DNA from 3 places in the Salinicola sp. DM10 genome. Region 2 is predicted to be linked to each of the others. Evidence: predicted binding sites of a transcription regulator. Region 2 holds the regulator's gene; each other region holds the start of a gene.
What was found. The regulator sigma-54, encoded in region 2, starts transcription at its own class of promoters, with help from an activator protein. The targets are predictions, from matches to a motif close to TGGCACNNNNNTTGCTNT.
Positions count from the first base shown of each region.

Region 1: a site for sigma-54 is predicted at 1,294-1,311, ahead of J0A90_RS12180 (P-II family nitrogen regulator). Genes of this name have one in related genera too.
Region 3: a site for sigma-54 is predicted at 1,719-1,736, ahead of codB (cytosine permease). Genes of this name have one in related genera too.

Region 1 is NZ_JAFLEN020000003.1:126,021-129,255, forward strand. Features, by position in the region: gene J0A90_RS12170 (YifB family Mg chelatase-like AAA ATPase) at 1-484, opposite strand, end outside; gene J0A90_RS12175 (accessory factor UbiK family protein) at 747-1,064, opposite strand; gene J0A90_RS12180 (P-II family nitrogen regulator) at 1,349-1,687, shown strand; gene J0A90_RS12185 (ammonium transporter) at 1,716-2,966, shown strand.
Region 2 is NZ_JAFLEN020000002.1:516,540-519,774, forward strand. Features, by position in the region: gene rapZ (RNase adapter RapZ) at 1-165, opposite strand, end outside; gene J0A90_RS10980 (PTS sugar transporter subunit IIA) at 173-652, opposite strand; gene hpf (ribosome hibernation-promoting factor, HPF/YfiA family) at 663-971, opposite strand; gene J0A90_RS10990 (RNA polymerase factor sigma-54) at 1,087-2,511, opposite strand; gene lptB (LPS export ABC transporter ATP-binding protein) at 2,716-3,235, opposite strand, start outside.
Region 3 is NZ_JAFLEN020000005.1:82,435-85,669, forward strand. Features, by position in the region: gene pobA (4-hydroxybenzoate 3-monooxygenase) at 1-447, opposite strand, end outside; gene J0A90_RS15735 (helix-turn-helix domain-containing protein) at 620-1,519, shown strand; gene codB (cytosine permease) at 1,794-3,050, shown strand; gene pcaG (protocatechuate 3,4-dioxygenase subunit alpha) at 3,129-3,235, opposite strand, start outside.

The sequences.
Region 1 (3,235 bases), on a different contig from region 2:
CCAGCAGATGCCCCGCCGCGAACACCTCGCACCCCTCGGCCAGGGCCGCCTCGTCGGCATTGGCCGCGGGCACGATCAGCCCCCGCCCGGCGGCCCGTGCGGCCAACGCCGTCGGCAGTACGCCGGTGACAGGGCGCAACGTGCCATCCAGCGCCAGCTCGCCGACCACCTCGAGCTGCTGAGCAGCCTCTACCGGTATCTGGCCGGAAGCCATCAGGATGCCCAGGGCGATCGGCAGGTCGAAGCGGCCGCCATCCTTGGGCAGGTCTGCGGGCGCCAGATTGAGAGTGATACGACGAGTGGGAAACTCGAAACCGGCGGTGAGCAGCGCGCTGCGCACCCGCTCCCGGCTCTCGCGCACGGCGGTCTCCGGCAGCCCCACCAGGGTCACCCCCGGCAGGCCGTTGCTGAGGTGCACTTCGATCAGCACTTGCGGCGCCTCGAGCCCGAGGCTGGCGCGCGTGCGCACGATGGCTAGGGTCATTTCGCCTCCGTGACGGCGCGTCCCGGCCGATGCCCGGGACACAGGCGGGCCGGCGGCTCGTCACCGCCGGCCCAAACAGGATAAGGGGCCGATTATCCTGTTATCGCCTTTACCGCCTGACCCTTTAGCGCAGGTGCGTCAAGACTCCGATCAGAGGGCTATTCATCCCCCCGCTCAGGGCTGTCTATCACCCCGCTCAGGGCTGTTCACCAACCCGCTCAGGGCTGTCCATCACCTCGCTCAGGGCTATCCATCACCCCGCTCAGGGCTGTACGCCATCGCGGCTGCCGTCGGTGTCGTCCTCGGCCAGCGTCGTGTCGGGCTGGGAGGCGCACTCGCTGTGCAGGGCGTTCTCGAGCGCCGCCACCTGGGCTTCCAGCGCCTCGACCCGCTCCCGGGTGCGGGTGAGCACGTCCATCATGATGTCGAAGTCCTCGCGCGAGACGATATCCATGCGCTCCATGGCGCCGCGTAGCACCCCCTGGACGTTGCGCTGGATGTCGCCCGGGGCCTGGGAGGCACCCTGCAGCTTGTCGCCGATCTGCTTGGCCAGACGCTCGAAACGGTCGTGTGTCGACATGGTGTGATCTCCTGATTCGTGACTGCCCTTCAGCATACGCAAACTGCGCCACTGGCGCCCGCGCCAGATGCTTGCAAGCGGCACGATCAGCCGGCGCGCCTTCTCAGTGCAACGGCACGCGGTGTACGCATCAATTTGGTGCGAAGAGTCGGCCCACGTTCGGCTAACCGCGCGCTTCCGCCCCGCGCTCTCAAATTAAGTGAATGATTGTAAAGACGTTATTACCGACTGGCATGGCTTCTGCGTAGTCCGTTCAGGCGCAAGCCGACTACGGGAGACAAGGGATGAAGCTCATCACCGCCATCATCAAACCCTTCAAGCTCGATGACGTGCGCGAGGCGCTGGCCGATAACGGCGTCCAGGGCATCACCGTCACCGAGGTGAAGGGCTTCGGCCGTCAGAAAGGCCACACCGAACTCTATCGCGGCGCGGAATATGTCGTCGACTTCCTGCCCAAGGTGAAGATCGAGGTCGCCGTCGAGGACGACCGCGTCGACGGGGTCCTAGACGCCATCCGCGAGGCCGCCAACAGCGGCAAGATCGGTGACGGCAAGCTGTTCGTCACGCCACTCGAAGACGTCATCCGGATTCGCACCGGAGAACGCGGGGCCGACGCCGTATAAAACGGCGCGGAACGAGGAGACACACAGAATGAACGATCAAGTCGTACAACTATCCTATGCGCTCGACACCTTCTACTTCCTGGTGACCGGCGCCCTGGTGATGTGGATGGCGGCCGGTTTCGCCATGCTCGAGGCGGGCCTGGTGCGCGCCAAGAACACCACCGAGATCCTGACCAAGAACGTCGTCCTCTACGCCATCGCCTGTACCATGTACCTGCTGGTCGGCTACCACATCATGTACTCCAGCGAGAGCGGCGGCGTCATCCCCAGCCTGGGCTTCCTGATCGGCGCCGAGCACAGCGTCAGTGACGTCATGAGCAGCGGCGGCGACGTCTACTACTCGGCCCGCTCCGACTTCTTCTTCCAGGTGGTGTTCGTCGCTACCGCCATGTCGATCGTTTCCGGCGCCGTGGCCGAACGCATGAAGCTGTGGGCGTTCATGGCCTTCGCGGTGGTGATGACCGGCTTCATCTACCCGGTGCAGGGCTACTGGAAATGGGGCGGTGGCTTCCTCGACGCCGCTGGCTTCCAGGATTTCGCCGGCTCAGGTGTGGTCCACCTGTGTGGCGCCACCGCCGCGCTGGCCGGCGTGCTGCTGCTGGGTGCGCGCAAGGGCAAGTACGGCAAGAACGGCGCCATCTATGCCATTCCGGGCGCCAACCTGCCGCTGGCCACTCTGGGTACCTTCATCCTGTGGCTGGGCTGGTTCGGCTTCAACGGTGGCTCCGAGCTGATGGTCTCCAACGTCGATGAAGCCAACGCGGTCGCCCAGGTGTTCGTCAACACCAACGCCGCCGCTGCCGGTGGCGTGATCGCCGCGATCATCCTGGCCAAGCTGTGGTTCCGCAAGGCCGACCTGACGATGGCCCTCAACGGTGCCCTGGCCGGCCTGGTCGCGATCACTGCCGAGCCGCTGGCCCCCACCGCGCTGGGTGCGACGCTGATCGGTGCGGTCGGTGGCCTGCTGGTGGTGTTCGCCATCGTGAGCCTCGACAAGCTCAAGATCGATGATCCGGTCGGCGCTATCTCGGTGCACGGCGTGGTCGGCATCTGGGGCCTGATCGCGGTGCCGTTCTCCAACACCGATGCCTCTTTCGGCGCGCAGCTGCTGGGTATCGCCTCGATCTTCGCCTGGGTGTTCATCGCCAGCCTAGTGGTCTGGGGCATCCTCAAGGCGGTCATGGGCCTGCGCGTCTCCGAAGAAGAAGAGTACGAAGGTGTCGATATCGCCGAGTGCGGTATGGAGGCCTATCCTGAATTCAACGTCGGCAAGAAGTGAGCCGATTCACCGAGTGAGCTGGCGTGCTCCCCTGGCCCCCTTCGGGGGGCCTTTTTTCATTCCCGCCCATCGCGGTGTATGTTTAAGATAGAGCCCACCGGTTACGGTGTTCGTTCGAGCTAGAGAGTCGCCGGGCAGTCGTCAGAGGCGCTAGGCCAGGGCCGCGGGCCAAGGCTGGGCCAAGACCTGGAGCTGTACCCATTTCGCACAGGCCTCGTTCGCACATCGCGACGAGACGATCCGTTCAGAAGAGCGCCACGCACGCGAGG
Region 2 (3,235 bases):
CGCCACGTTGGGCCGCGAGGGCGGCGCGGACCTGAGCTCGTCGATCAGCGGCGCCAGCAGGTTGGCCGGCAGGTTGTCGATGGCGTAGTAACCGAGATCCTCGAGCGCCTGCAGCGCAATGGATTTCCCCGACCCCGAGCGGCCGCTGATGATGACGAGTCGCATGCAGTCCCTATCCGTCTTCGCTGTCCTGGTGATGGCGGATGGCGTCGACCAGCGTGTCGTGGAGCGCGCGCTGCGAGCCGGCCTGACGCAGCTTCTGGCGCACGCTGCCTTGATTCATGATGCCGGCGACCTCGGCCAGCAGCGAAAGATGGGCATCGTCTGCCTCCTCCGGGACCAGCAGCACGAACACCAGATCCACCGGCTCGCCGTCGATGGCATCGAAGTCGATGGCATCCTCGAGGCGCATGAAGCCGGCCAACGGCGTCTTGCAGTGCGGGCTGCGCGCGTGCGGAATGGCGACCCCGTTGCCGATGCCGGTACTGCCCAGGCGCTCGCGCCCGATCAGGCGGCTGAACACCTCCTGACTGTCCAGGCTGGGCGTATTCTGGGCGATGAAGGTGCTGAAGAATTCCAGCAGACGCTTTTTGCTGCCCCCCGTCACACCGTAGAGGGTGCGTTCGGGGGGCAGAATGGTTTCCAGAGTGATCATCGGGGAATTAACGGGCGCCTGCGCCTTGCGCGCGGGCCTGTGCCTTCTCTTTGTGTTTGACCAGCTGGCGATCCAGCTTGTCGGTCAGGGCGTCGATCGCGGCATACATGTCGATGTCGCTGGCTTCGGCATGTATGTCGCCGCCCGCTGCGTGTAGCGTGCAAGCCGCTTGCTGACGCTCTTTCTCGATGCTCAACGTCACCTGAACGTTGGTGATGTTGTCGTAGTGGCGCTCCAGACGTGCGAGTTTCTCGTCGACGTAGTCCCGCAGGGCGTCGGTCAGTTCGACGTGATGGCCGGTGACGTTCACTTGCATGGCGCGCTCCTGTTGCGGCTTATGTGGCACCTCTGATTGTAACCCTTTTCTCCGCGCTGCAAAGGGATCGCGGGCGATTGATCGCCGCGGGCTGGCGTGAATTCTAAAAGTCCATTCAAGACAGTCGCTTGCGTTCGCTGGAGGCGGGGATGCCCATGGCCTCGCGATACTTGGCCACGGTGCGCCGGGCGACACTGATGTCGGCCTGCGCCAATAGCTCCACCAGCTTGCTGTCGGAGAGCGGCTTGCGCGGCGACTCCTCGCCGATCAGCTTTTTGAGGCGTGCCCGAATCGCGGTGCTGGAGACGCTGTCGCTCTCACCGCGCTGGCCCACCTGGCTGGAGAAGAAGTACTTGAGCTCGAACACCCCGCGCGGGGTGTGGATGAACTTTTGCGTGGTCACCCGCGAAATGGTGGATTCGTGCATGTCGACGCTGGTAGCGATGTCGGCCAGGATCAGCGGTTTCATCGCCTCTTCGCCGCGCTCGAGGAAGTCGACCTGGCGCGCCATGATCTCGCGACCCACTCGCAGCAGGGTGTCGTTGCGGCTGGAGAGGCTCTTCATCAGCCAGCGTGCCTCCTGCAGGTGCTGGCGCAGGAAGGTGTTGTCGTCGCTCTTGTCGGCGCGCCGGATCAGCGCGGCGTAGTCGGGCTGGATGCGCAGCCGCGGCAGTGCCTCGGCATTGAGTTCGATGCGCCAGCCGTCCTGAGTCAGGCGGGCCACCAGGTCGGGAATCACATAGTCCTGCTGGCCGTGGTCGAAGGCCTGGCCGGGGCGCGGGTCGAGGGTGCGAATGGTGGCGACGACGCGCTCGAGTTCGGCGTCGTCGAGGCGCAGGCGGCGCTTGAGCTGGCGTCGGTCGTCGCCGGCCAGCGCCTCCAGGAACTGGCGCACCAGCCGCTTGGCCTGGGGCAGCAGCGGGGTGTCAGCGGGCAGGGCGCCGAGCTGCAGTAGCAGGCATTCGCGCAGGTCGCGGGCGCCCACGCCGGTGGGGTCGAACTGCTGCAGCCGCAGCAGCATGCGTTCGACATCGGCGCTGGTGACCGCCCCCGGGTACTGCTCGCGCAGGCCCGCGGTGAGCTCGTCGAGCGTGCCGTCGAGGTAGCCGTCGGCATTGATGGCATCGATCAGGCACTCGCCGATGAGGCGCTCCTGGGCGTCGAATTCGCCCATGGCGAGCTGCCAGTTGAGATGGTCGTGGAGCGTGGTGTCGGCTGCGTTGCGCTCCAGGTCCGGCCATTCGTCGGCGCTGGCCGGGGCGGCGCTGGGGGCGATGTCCTGGTAGGTATCGCTCCACTCGCTGTCGAGGGCGAGCTCCTCGGGGATGTCGCTGGCCCACTCCGCCTCGGGCGTCTCGCTGACTGCCTGCTCGGCGTACTCTTCGTCCAGCTCGAGCATGGGGTTGGTCTCGAGCGCCTGCTGGATCTCCTGGCGCAGATCGAGCGTCGACAGCTGCAGCAGCTGAATCGCCTGCTGCAGCTGTGGCGTCATCGTCAGTTGGGCGCCGACGCGCAGTTGCAGTGAAGGTTTCATGGACATGGCATGGACACGCAAGGGGGCGGCGGTGGCCGCCGGTCGATAGGATGCCCTTACGTTACTGACTGCCTGCGGGGGATGCAACGCTTTGAGCGCTAACTTTATGCAAGAATTATGCCACGGTGCGTTCGGATGGGGCGTTGGTGGCTTCGAGAGGGAGCAGCCCGCTGCGGTGACGCAGCGGGCTGGGAAGGGGGCGGCGCGACCTTAGAGGCGGAACTCGTGCCCCAGATAGACATCCCGCACCCGCTGGTTGTCGAGAATCGCTTCCGGGCGCCCCTCGGCGATGATCTGACCATCGCCGACGATGTAGGCGTTGTCGCAGATATCCAGCGTTTCGCGCACGTTGTGATCGGTGATCAGCACGCCGATCTCGCGATCGCGCAGCTGGCGGATGATGTTCTTGATATCGCCCACCGAGATCGGGTCGACCCCGGCGAAAGGTTCGTCGAGCAGCACGAAGGCGGGCTCGGTGGCCAGTGCCCGGGCAATCTCCACCCGGCGCCGCTCGCCACCGGAGAGCGACATGCCCAGGTTGTCGCGGATATGGTCGACGTGGAAATCGCCCAGCAGCTGCTCCAGGCGCTCGCGGCGCCCGGCGCGGTCGAGATCCTTGCGCGTCTCCAGGATGGCCATGATGTTGTCGGCGACACTGAGCTTGCGGAAGATCGAGGCCTCCTGCGGCAGATAGCCGATGCCGGCACGGGCGCGCTCGTGCATCGGCGCG
Region 3 (3,235 bases), on a different contig from region 2:
GCGCATCGACTCGCCGTTGTAACGGCATTCGAGATAGGGCGACTCGCTCTCGATGGCGTGCAGCGATACCTCTTCGGCTTGGTAGAGCGTGGTCAGTCCGGCCTCGCGTCGAGCCGCCATCAGATCGCGGGTGACCTCGGTCTGGCCGTAGACGGTGACCCGCTTGCCGCCGGTCAGCGCGGCCAGATCGACGCGTACCCGACGCTCGCCCAGGGCCATCTCGAAACCGTCGTGGGGAATGCCCTCGACGTCCACCCGCGCTCCGACCCCAGCCTCGTGCAGTAGATCGACCATCCCCTGTTCGAGCACCCCGGCGCGGATGCGCCCCAGAACGTAATCCGCCGAACGTCGCTCGACGATGACGTTATCGATGCCGTGGCGATGCAGCAGCTGCCCCAGCAGCAGGCCGGCGGGGCCGGCGCCGACGATCGCGACTTGCGTGCGCATGATGCCTCTCCTCCAATGGCGGGCCAGAGCCCGAAATGGCACTTTTCACCACCATTGTTCGCCATCGATTACCACTGGATAAGGCAAGATTCCTAGCCAAAATGATCATTTCCAAGGATAGGCACCTGACTTTAGTCTGATCCCAGCCCCCTACGACGCGAGAGCCATGCGCATGGTGACGCCCACGCCCGTTCCCACCTATCAGCTCTATGGCGAGACCCGCCACTGGCCCACCCCGGACCTGCTCCACTGCGAGACCATCGCCGAACGCAGCCGGCTCTACGCCTGGCATATCCGCCCACACCGCCATGCCGACCTGATGCACCTGCTGTTACTGCGCCAGGGCCAGGTCGAACTACGGCTGGGCGATCTGGAAACCGCCATCGACACACCGGCCATGATCTGCGTGCCGGCCACCGTGATTCATGGCTTTCGCTTCTCGCCCCAGACCCAAGGGCATATCGTCACCCTGGCGCAGCCGCTGGTGGCAGGTCTCCACGCGCGCCTGCCCCAGGCCGAAGTGCTCGACGCTGCCATGCACTATCCGCTGGCAGCGCAGCCGGAAGCCGCGCCGCTGACACAGCTGATCGCGCTGCTGGACAGCGAGTATCGGCGTGCGCCGGGCGGCGCGCAGGAGGATCGCGAGGCGATGTTGACGACCCTGATCGACGCGGTGACGCTACAGCTATGGCGCCGCGCGAGACGCCGCCAGCGCCAGCCCAGGTCGGGTCAGGCACGCGGCGAGCGCCATCTCGAGCGCTATCGGCAACTGATCGAGACCCGCTTCGCCGAGCAGCCCTCGATCCCCGACCTGGCGGCCGAGTTGGGTATCGGCGACGCCCATCTCAACGCGCTGTGCCGGCAGCTCACCGGTCACAGCGCCCTGCAGTTACTGCACGCGCGGCTGCTGCTGGAGGCCAAGCGTCAGCTCACCTATACCCAGCAGAGCATCGCCCAGGTCGGCGAGCGGCTGGGCTTCGCCGAACCCACCTACTTCACCCGCTTCTTCAAGCGCGGCACCGGCATGACGCCGCGCGCCTTTCGTCAGCGCGGCGCCGGGCTGAACGCTTAGTCTCGACCAGTGGCCCGCGTATCACCGTGCGCAGCGAGCCCTGCCCTCGAATGGCGCATGCACGAACCAGGATGGTGCATTAACCACAAGTGACACCCAACCCGACTAACCCCGCCGCGGGCCAATCCTGCAGATGGCATGCTTTCTCGACGCTCGAAAGCCGACAATAGTGCAGCGTCTTTTGGCATTCGGCGGAGAGTGGAACGCGCCTTGCTACAGGGTAGAGGTAGAGGGGAAATCCCCCGGTTCAGGCCAACGTCATGCGGAGAACGTCATGGAAACCTCGGATTACCCACTGAGCGAAGTGCCCGCCAGCGAACGCAAGGGGCTGCTCTCCACCTCGGCGGTCTTGCTCGGCTTCACCTTCTTCACCGCCACCATGTGGGCGGGCGGCTCCCTCGGCAGCGCCTTCTCGTTCGGCCAGCTGCTATGGGTGATCCTCATCGGCAACCTGCTGCTGGGCACCTACGCGGCGGCACTGGCCTATATCGCCTGCAAGAGCGGCCTCAACTCGGTGCTGATGGGGCGCTTCTGCTTCGGCGAGGTGGGCAGCAAGCTCTCCGACGCCCTCCTCGGCTTCACCCAAATCGGCTGGTACGCCTGGGGCACCGCCACCATCGCCGTGGTGCTGGTCAAGACGCTGGGCCTGTCGGCAGCGCTCGAGACGCCGCTGATGGTGCTGTTCGGCCTGGCCTTCTGCATCACCGCAATGATCGGCTTTCGCGGGCTCGACCTGCTGTCCCGGGTCGCCGTGCCAGCGATGCTGCTGTTCATCCTGATCAGCCTCTACACCGGCATGGTGGACGTGGGCGGGCTCTCCGGCCTGGCGGGCCAAACACCCAGCGAGCACATGAGCGTCGCCGCCGCCATCACCGTGGTGATCGGCACCTTCATCAGCGGCGGCACCCAGGCCACCAACTGGAGCCGTTTCGCGCGTACCCCCAGGATTGCAGTAATCGCGACGCTCGGCGCCTTCTTCGTCGGCAATGGCCTGATGGTGCTGACCGGAGCGCTGGGCGCGATGATCTACCAGCAGGCGGATATCGTCGATGTGCTGCTGGCACAGGGCTTCGTGACGCTGGCCGTGCTGATGCTGTTCCTCAACATCTGGACCACCCAGGACAACACCATCTACAACTTCGCCGTGGCCGGCTGCAACTTGCTGCGTACCGACAAGCGCCGGGTAGTCACCGTAGCCGGCGCCGCCATCGGCACCGTGCTGGCCGTGGGCGGCATGTACGATCTGCTGATTCCGTTTCTGGTGCTGCTCGGCACCTTCATCCCGCCGATCGGCGGCGTGATCATGGCGGACTTCTGGCTCCGGCATAAGGGCCGCTACCCGGCGCTGGCCGAGGTGCGCCTGCCCGCCTTCAACGGGACCGGGCTGGCCGCCTACGTGATCGCCTCGGCAACGGCCTACCTCTCCCCGGTACTGCCGCCGCTGGTGGGTGTCATCGTGGCGGCGGCGAGCTACGCCGTGCTGTTGAAACTGCCCCGCGTCGCCTCGCTGCCGGGCGCGGCCAGGGAGTAACCGGCGCTCACCCGCGCCGAGATACCGCATGGGGCCAGGCGTAAAACATGAGCGGGCGGCGATGATGCCGCTCGGGGCTCAGAAATCGAAGAACACCGTCTCACCTTCGCCCTGCAGGCGAATATCGAAGCGGTAGCAGGTACGTCCCTCGCGCGTCTCCCGGGTCGCGATCAGGGTCTGGCGCC